4 regions of the Paraburkholderia sp. BR10872 genome follow, and region 3 is predicted to be linked to each of the others. Evidence: riboswitches for the same ligand, from Rfam matches in the RefSeq annotation. Region 3 holds a riboswitch; each other region holds the start of a gene.

Region 1 (2,195 bases), on a different contig from region 3:
TTCGGGATCGGTTTTCATCATCGGGATTGGTTTGGTTGCGGCGCTTTCGCGTCCGCATTTGCGTCGTTTGGCAGAATGCCTGCGATTGCGACCGTCACGCCGTCGAGCGCCAGCTTGCCGCGCACGAGCGGAGCGCCGCCCGCCGCCAGACGCGCGCAGGGTTCGCACACGCCGTCTACGCCGAACTGCGCTTGCGCGGCTGCGGAGGGGGGCGCCAGTATCGGTGTCGCGGCGAGTTGCTCCCGCGTGTACGTGTGCAGCGGCAGCGCATGTGCCGCGCAAAACGCGTGCAAGGCGGGTTCGCCGGCTTTTGCATCGAGCGTTGCCACGGCCGTTACGCTGTCGAGAGGCCACGCGCCGAGCGCGGCGCGCACCGCGGCTTCGACCTGCGCGAGCGTCACGCCGCGCCGGCAGCCGATGCCGAGCGCAAGCGGCGGCACGCGCTGCGCGGGTTCCGGCGTGGCTTCGAATGAGGCTGCGCCCGAGGCGCGATTTTCGGCAGGATTCACGGCGAGGGCGTCGATCGAAGGCGTGACCGCAGGGGCAAAACGAGCAAAAGCGTCGCGTTCCGGCGGGCGCCGGATGCGCGCTACGATAGCACACGCTTTTGCGGCTTCCCACGCCTTCCTTGACGCACGGGCCCCCCGCGCCTACACTCGCACGCACTCTGGTGCTCGCGCGCGCGATTCATAATGCGCGCGCAGTTAAACGGGAATCAGGGAGCCATCCCGCCTCGGGCATGGCCAACCTGAACTGCACCCGCAACGGTACAACGAGCGCGGCGTTCGCACGAATGCCGCAAACCGCTTCCATGCTTTACGCAGTCCACGCCACTGTGCAAGCCGGCCGCAAGGCCGCTCGCGCGGGAAGGCGAAGCGGTGTTTCGTCAGTCCGGATACCGGCCAGATACGTGGGATTCGCGCTGCGGGGATGCGGTGCCGGGTCCGTGATTTTCATGCGTCAGCCGGGCGAGGCCCGGGTGCGTTTCTGGTCGTTCGTCCCCTGCAGGTTGTTGGATCGTTGCGCGTGACAGCGTCTCCATGGATACGCGCGTGTGCGCAACACGGCACCCGCACGAACGGCAGGCGCGACGCACCATGCCCCTCGATACGGCCTGGCGCCGAAGGAGCACTTCATGCAAATGCGCAAGATTCCGGTCACGATCGTGACGGGCTTTCTCGGCAGCGGTAAAACCACGTTGCTGCGTCACATTCTCCAGCACGCGGGCGGCCTGCGCGTCGCGGTCATCGTCAACGAATTCGGCGAACTCGGTATCGACGGCGAGATTCTGCGCGGTTGCGGCATTGGCTGCGACGAGAACGGCAACGAAACGGAAGCCCAGCTCTACGAACTCGCGAACGGCTGCCTTTGCTGCACCGTGCAGGAAGAGTTCTTCCCCGTGATGGAGAAACTGCTCGAACGCCGCGGCGATGTCGATCACGTGCTGATCGAAACTTCGGGTCTCGCGCTGCCCAAGCCGCTCGTGCAGGCGTTCAACTGGCCGTCGATCCGCAACGCGTTCACCGTCGATGCGGTCGTGACCGTGGTGGACTGCCCCGCCGCCGCGAGCGGCCAGTTCGCTGAAAATCCGCGGGCCGTGGACGCGCAGCGCCGCGCCGACCCGAACCTCGATCACGAGTCGCCGCTGCACGAGCTGTTCGAAGACCAGCTTTCGGCCGCCGACCTCATCATTCTCAACAAGACCGATCTGCTGGACGTTGCGGGCCAGGACGCGCTCATCGCCGAGCTGCGCGAAGAGCTGCCGCCGCAGGTGAAGATCGTGCGCGCGCAGCACGGCAAGCTCGATCTGCATACGCTGCTCGGGCTCGAGGCGGCCTCCGAGGAGAGCATTCATCTGCGGCACGACCATCACGGTTCCGCCGACGATCCCGATCATCATCATGACGAGTTCGATTCGGTTGTGGTGTCGGGCAATGCGGCTTCGCGCGAGACTGTGATCGAGGCGCTGCAGCAACTCGTCGATGCGCACACGATCTATCGCGTGAAGGGCTTTGCCGCGCTGCCGGGTGCGCCCATGCGCCTCGTGATTCAAGGCGTGGGCCGCCGCTTCGACAGCTATTTCGACCGCCGCTGGAACGCGCAGGAAAGCGCGGCGCAGCCGCTTGCGAGCCGCTTCGTGCTGATCGGAGAGGATCTCGATGGCGCGACGCTGCAAGCGGCCTTCGATATCGCAC
Region 2 (2,195 bases), on a different contig from region 3:
TTCATCGCCGCGAGCCAAACCCAGCCGTGCTCTGTGCGGCGTAGGGCCGTCACGGAAAGCGGCGCGATTTCGATCGAGCGAAACCCCGCCGACGGCGCGCCCAGCGCGTGAAGAATCGCCGCCCGGATCACGCTCGCGTGCGTGAAGGCGACCACGTTGTGCCCCGAGTCGGGCACCGCATCGAGCCAGGCGCTGACGCGCGTGCGGACATCGTCGAACGATTCGCCGCCGCCTGGCGGCCGAAAGCCCGGATCGCGCGTCCAGGCCGCTAGGGCCTCGGGCGCTTCACGCGCGAGATCCGTCAGGCGCTGACCTTGCCACGCGCCGAAGGCGGTTTCGGCGAGCGCTTCAGCTGGCGTTGCCCCCGCGAAGCCTGCCGCGCGTGCGCTCGCGCGGGCGATCGCGGCGGGACTCGTGAGCGCACGCGGCACCTCGCCATTGCGATTACCACCGGCCAGCCCCGCGTGCCAGCGCTCGCGCCAGGCGGCAAGCGCCTCGAGTACGCGCGCGTCGAGCGCTGCTTCGGCGTCTTCACCCGCAACAGGCACTTCAGGCACGTGCGGGAACGTGCCCGAGCGCAGAGCAGCGTTCGCCGCATGGCTCACCAGCCAGACTGTCGTCGACATGCTTTTCCTTATGCTTCACTACTCTTTGGCTGACATCCGGGCCGCGGCCGGCCGCCGCAGCGCGTAGAATACGGGCTCCACGACACGCGGAAGCCGGTGCAAGTCCGGCGCGGTCGCGCCACTGTAACTGGTTGCCGTCGAAAACATCGAAGCAACGGAAGTCAGACCTGCGCGTCGTGAACCACTCTTTCAACGACTAGCGGGGCGCGTAACCCCAGGAGAAGTCAGCATGTCCGAAACCTCATTCCCCTTGCAGCACGCCCCGGCCGCGCCGGCGCCCATTGCGCTGCGAGACATCCTGCCCTGGGCGATCTTCGGCGGCCTGATGCTGCTGCTGGCCCTGTACTTCGTGGGCGCCGAGCAGGGCGCCACGTCGATCTTCCCGGGCATGTACGTCCACGAGTTCGTTCACGACGGCCGCCATCTGCTCGGCTTCCCCTGCCACTGACCGGGAGCTGACCATGGTTGGCAAGTTGCTGGTGCGCGGCATGCTCGCAGGCATCGCCGCGGGACTTCTCACGTTCGGCTTCGCGAAGATCGCAGGCGAGCCCCAGGTCGATCAGGCGATCTCCTTCGAGGAGAAAGCCGACGCCGCGAAGGGCGAAGCGCCCGAGCCCGAAATCGTCAGCCGCAAGACCCAGGCGAGCGTCGGTCTCTTCACGGGCGTGATGGTCTATGGCGCGTCGATCGGCGGACTCTTTGCGCTCGTCTTCGCGTATGCCAATGGTCGCGTGGGGCGTCTTTCGCCGCGCGCGCTCTCGGCCTGGCTCGCGCTCGCCGCCTTCGTCGCGATCTACCTGGTGCCGAACATCAAGTATCCGGCGAATCCGCCCTCGGTCGGCGACCCGGAGACGATCGGCTATCGCACCGGGCTCTTTTTCCTGATGATCGCGATCTCGATCGCCGTGTCGGTGTTCTCGCTCAAGGTGCGCGCCGCGTTCGTGCCGCGCCTTGGCCTCTGGAACGCTTCGATCGTGGCGCTCGTGCTGTTCGTCGTCGTGATCGGCGCGATCCAGCTCGCGTTGCCGACGATCAACGAGGTGCCCGCCGCGTTCCCGGCCGTGCTGCTGTGGAAGTTCCGCACGGTGTCGATCGGCATGCAGTTCATTCTCTGGACGACGATCGGTCTGCTTTTCGGCGCGCTCGCCGAAAAGCTGCTCGGCGCGAACGCCCGTACCGGCAGCGCACGCGGCACGCAAACGCGCGCCGCATAAGCTCCGCCGGGGCCGCAGCGCGCACATCGCGCGCCTATCGAAAAAGCGACCCCAAACTTGCGTAAATGCCCCGCGCGCCTCGCGTGCCGGGGCATTTTTTTTCGCCTTTCAAAAGCATCGCGCCCGCGGCTGTGCGGGCCTGATCCGCACGCGCCGACGCGTCGCGCGGCAATGCTGCACTGCAATATCCGCGCCGCACGAGTTTGAGCAATCCATTTTGCACTGAGACGATCCGCGCCAGTTCATCGGTTTCAGCGGCGCCCACGTGCCGCGCGAGGCCGCCCGAAACGACAAAACAACTTTGTTCCGGAGACGCGCGTGATCCTTTACGGCTTTGGCCCGGTGCTGCTCGCCG
Region 3 (2,195 bases):
TCCCACAGCAACGCGCCGGGCGTGGGTGCGAGACGCGCGAGCGTGAGCGCGCGCACGTCGCGCTTCGTGATCTGACCGTCGTGTCGGTAGGCGTCGTCGGGGAGGCCTGGCGTGAGCGTCCAGCCGCGCGCGGGCGTCTGCGCACTATCGCTTTCGCATTCGAACGCGACCAGATTGAGCGCCGCGGCTTCTTCAACGTGCCACGCATCGGCGCGGCCTTCTATGCGGCGTTCGAGCGGGCCGCCCAGATGCTCGAACACGGCAAGACGCGTGGCGCCGAAGCCCGCTTCGGCGAGCAACGCGGCAAGCGCCGCGGGCGTGCGCCCATCCGCGCTCAACGCGAGCACGCGCGAGCGCGCGTAGAGATGGCGGCGCAGCGCATCGAGCGGACGACCGACGAGCGAGACCATCGCCGTATCTTGCAGCGCCCACCCCTTGCGCGCCGCCGCGAGCGAGAGCGACGACGGCGCGGGCAGCACGCGCATTTCACCGGGCACCACGCGGCGCGCGAGCGTCGCGCCCACGCCGAACAGCATGGGGTCGCCGCTCGCGAGCACGCATACGGACTGATTCGACTCGCGGTACGCAAGCAGCGCCTCGACGCTAAACGGCTGGGGCCACGCTTCGCGCCGTGCACGCACGCGCGAGGGCAGCATCGCCAGATGGCGTTCGCCACCCGTCACGATGGCCGCGTCGAACAGCACGCGCCGCGCGTCGCGCCCGAGCCCCGCGTATCCATCGTCGCCGATGCCCACCACCGTCAGCCATGCCTGCGTGCCCTGCATTCGCTCTCCCGCCGTTGCCTGTTTGGTTGCCTGTTTCCCTACACCGCCACGGCCCGCAGCCCGATCGTGGGGTGGAGCACGCGTGAAAACGGGCATAATACCGTGTCCGCCGGTGCCGTTAAGGCAGCTTTGCATGAGACCGGAGCAAGCGCTGAAGCGCCAACTCCGGATCGCAAAAAGGGAACACAGCAAGCTGTGGCCGCCCCGCGACTGTGAGCAGCGAGACCGCATCCACCCGAGCCACTGGTTTTACCGGGAAGGCCGATGCGGCTCACGACCTGCGAGCCAGGAGACCTGCCGGCCGACTGTTCGCGCGAACCCATATCGGACGGGGTGTACCGATACCGCTGCCGTTTCCCGCCTGCCGTGCGGGCAACGCGCCGCTCCAGCGTGATGCTTACCCGGTAATGCCTTGAAACACGAAACGAAGCCTGTCTCGCCCGCTGCCGCATTGGCCGTGCTCCGCCCCTCGGCGTGCCCGGGGCTCCTGCGCGTGGTCGCGGCGCGCGACGGCGGCCTGTGCCGCATCCGCCTGCCTGGCGGCGCGCTGAGCGCCGCGCGTGCGCGGGCCCTCGCCGACGCAGCGTCGACGCACGCGAACGGCGTACTCGAACTGACCAATCGCGCGAACGTGCAGATTCGCGGCGTGCGCGCCGGCGAAGAAGCGGCATTGAGCGCCGCGCTGATCGACGCAGGCCTCGGCCCTGCCGGCATCGACGCCGCGAGCCCGGTCGAGCGTGCATGCGCCGCCGACGAATTGCGCAACGTGATGCTGAGCCCGCTCGCGGGCCTCGACCCTGACGCGTTGTGGGACACGACGGAACTCGCCGCTGCGCTCATCGACATGATGCAGCGCGAGCCACGCTTCGCCGCACTCTCGCCCAAGTTCGCGTTGCTACTCGACGGCGGTGAACGTGTGGCGACGCTCGAGCATCCGCACGACATCTGGCTCGCCGCGCTGCATGATGGCGCAACGGTGCGCTTCGCAGTGGGCCTCGCAGGTCGCCCCACGGCGCGGCCAGTCGGCACGCTCGCGGCCGAAGACGTTTGCGCATCGATGCGCGCGCTGTTGCATGCGTTCCTCGATCTCGCGGGCGCGGCCGCCACACGCATGCGCGACGTCCTCGCCACTCATTCGCTCGACGCGCTGCTACAGCGCGCGCAACAGCATGGCGACTTCACGTTGACGCGCGACGACGCCACGCTGCCCGCTTGGCGCCGCGCGGCGAGCCCCGCCGGCTTGCGCCTCGGCGCATACGCGCTGCACGCCGACGGCAGCGGCTACGTGGGCGCGCAGCCCGCTCTCGGCCGTATCGACGCGCCAACGCTGCGCGCACTTGCCGCGCTCGCGGAAGACTCGGGCGACGCGACATTGCGCGTGACGCCCTGGCAAGGCGTCCTGCTGCCGAA
Region 4 (2,195 bases), on a different contig from region 3:
CAGTTGTCGTGCGCGTAGCCAAGGCGCGCGTCGAGGTTCTGCGCGTGGTATGGATTGCGGCCGTCTTCGTGGCCGTAGGCCCCGGGCTGCGTCGCGTCGATGCCCGCTGTGTTGTAGTCGTGCAGGCCCAACGAGTAGGTGAGGCCGCTCAGTGCGGAAAGCGGCCCTGTCGAGCCGATCGAGCCCGAGGTGCGCACCTGCGAGTCGAAGGTCTTGTTCGATCCGCCGCCGAACGAGACGGTGGTCTGGTTCGGCTGGTTCGACGCATGGCGCGTGAACAGTTGGACGACGCCGCCCACGGCATCCGCGCCGAACGAGGCGGCGGCGGGACCGGAGATCACCTCGACCCGGTCGAACGAGGCAGTCGCAAGATCGGCCCATTCGGCCGTGCCCGTGGTGACGGAGCCTATGCGTATTCCGTCGATGAACACGGCCACCTGGTCGGCCGACGAGCCGCGGATGCTCACCCCCGTGTACGACCCCGGGCCGCCGGTCTGCGAGACGGTGACACCCGGCAGCGTGGCGAGCGCCTGCGCGATGCTGGGGTCGACGGGGGACACGCGCTCGAGGTCTTCGCGCGTAAGCACCTGGGTGGTTGCATAGCGCTGATCGAACGATTGTGGCAGATGCTGCGCGTCGCCCACGACGAGGATATTGGGCAGCGTGGTGTCGCCGCCGGCTTGTTGCGGCGCCTGGGCGGACGATGCATTGGCGGCATTGGCGGCATTGGCGGCGTCGGCGGCATGCGCGGTTTGCCACGCCCAGGCGAGCGCGGCGGAAGTCAATACGAATTGGCGAAAGTTCATGATGCGGTGGCTGGAAACAGCTCCTGAAATACGGGCTGTCCGTGCAACGGGCGATCGCCACGCGGGCGGTGCTTGCGCATTGGGGATCCCCGCCCGCTGCGGCTGCTGGACTCGGTTGATGGCAGGTCTCCTGGCTCGCGGGTCGACATCCGCAGCCGGCCTTCCCGGTTTCCCAGTGGCCTTCTCTGGCATGGACTCGCCGCTTACAGTTGCGGGGGCAGCCGCAGTCTTGCACTGCGTTCCCTTTTGATCCCGTCGCCGGGAACCATCAGGGCGCAAGGGTAAGGGCCGCGCAATCGGTGCGTCAACCTTTGACGAGCGTCGTGTGGCAAAAACACCCGGTTTGGCTGCTTCCGCAACTTACGCTATCCTTGCGGCTGTTTTTCGCGCGTAGGCGCTGCACAAGCGAAACGCAGCAGGGAAGCCGGTGAGAATCCGGCGCGGTCGCGCCACTGTGACCGGCGGTCAATCGAGCCAGAAGTCAGACCTCGCTACGTCCTCGCCGCATCGAGCGGGGGCGGACGGCGCTCGTCCACGCAATCCCACCTACACAAACAAGAAGACTCATGAACAAGAACATTCTCGCCGTCCTGGGTGGGACGGCATTGGCATTCACCGGCGCTGGCGCCTCGGCGCAGCAGGTCACGTTGTACGGTGAGATGGACGCGAGCGTCGACTATGTCAGCGACGTTGGCGGCCGCACCCAATATCGTGCAGGCTCGGGTCTTGTCGACGGCAGCTTCTGGGGCCTGCAGGGCACTGAGGACCTCGGCGGCGGCAACGCCGCGATCTTTCGCCTCGAGCGCGGCTTCTCGTCCACCTCTGGCGAAGCCTTCAACGACCATCCGTTCTACGTTGGTCTGCAATCCGAACGACTCGGCACGATTACGCTGGGCCGCCAGTACGACACGATGCACGACTACTTCGCCCCGTTCACACTAACGGGCGGCGCAGGCGGCACGGCATTCGCGCATCCGTTCGACAACGACAACGCCAACAATTCGTGGCTCGCCTCGAACGCCGTGAAGTACGCGAGCGCAACGTACGGTGGTTTCAGCGCCGGCGCGATGTACGCGTTTTCGAACGAGGCGGGGCGCTTCGCGCAAAATCGCGCTTACGGCTTCGGCGTCCATTACGAAGGCGGCCCGTTCAGCGCAGGCGTGGCGTGGATGCACATCAACGGACGCGGCGCCTCTTCGGTGGGTGCGTACGATACATCGGTGCTGCCGGGTGCGGGCCTCGTGCCGACCGAGGTCGCGGTGCAGCGCGAAGACACCATCGGCGCGGGCATGAGCTACGCGCTCGGCGACGTCACGCTTGGCGCGGCCTGGTCGCGTTCCATTCATACCCGTGTCAGCGAGGCCGACGGCGGCGCGCCCTTGCCTTCGG

Evidence for each region. A riboswitch is a leader RNA that binds a small molecule or an ion and turns the genes downstream of it on or off. The one in region 3 is predicted to bind cobalamin.
Region 1: it holds a riboswitch for cobalamin, as region 3 does, so the genes downstream of both, cobW (cobalamin biosynthesis protein CobW) here and cobG (precorrin-3B synthase) in region 3, are expected to answer to the same signal.
Region 2: it holds a riboswitch for cobalamin, as region 3 does, so the genes downstream of both, AB4Y43_RS39005 (CbtB domain-containing protein) here and cobG (precorrin-3B synthase) in region 3, are expected to answer to the same signal.
Region 4: it holds a riboswitch for cobalamin, as region 3 does, so the genes downstream of both, AB4Y43_RS34755 (porin) here and cobG (precorrin-3B synthase) in region 3, are expected to answer to the same signal.

Annotation. Positions count from the first base shown of each region.
Region 1 covers NZ_JBFRCN010000073.1:22,226-24,420, forward strand. Annotated here, with positions in the region: gene cobO (cob(I)yrinic acid a,c-diamide adenosyltransferase) at 1-18, opposite strand, end outside; gene AB4Y43_RS36200 (cobalamin biosynthesis protein) at 18-509, opposite strand; cobalamin riboswitch at 652-922, shown strand; gene cobW (cobalamin biosynthesis protein CobW) at 1,142-2,195, shown strand, end outside.
Region 2 covers NZ_JBFRCN010000096.1:13,064-15,258, reverse strand. Annotated here, with positions in the region: gene AB4Y43_RS39010 (histidine phosphatase family protein) at 1-626, opposite strand, end outside; cobalamin riboswitch at 671-816, shown strand; gene AB4Y43_RS39005 (CbtB domain-containing protein) at 856-1,074, shown strand; gene AB4Y43_RS39000 (CbtA family protein) at 1,088-1,840, shown strand; gene AB4Y43_RS38995 (ABC transporter permease) at 2,159-2,195, shown strand, end outside.
Region 3 covers NZ_JBFRCN010000011.1:2,797-4,991, reverse strand. Annotated here, with positions in the region: gene cbiE (precorrin-6y C5,15-methyltransferase (decarboxylating) subunit CbiE) at 1-785, opposite strand, end outside; cobalamin riboswitch at 915-1,102, shown strand; gene cobG (precorrin-3B synthase) at 1,198-2,195, shown strand, end outside.
Region 4 covers NZ_JBFRCN010000065.1:11,423-13,617, forward strand. Annotated here, with positions in the region: gene AB4Y43_RS34750 (TonB-dependent receptor) at 1-806, opposite strand, end outside; cobalamin riboswitch at 909-1,091, opposite strand; cobalamin riboswitch at 1,182-1,316, shown strand; gene AB4Y43_RS34755 (porin) at 1,373-2,195, shown strand, end outside.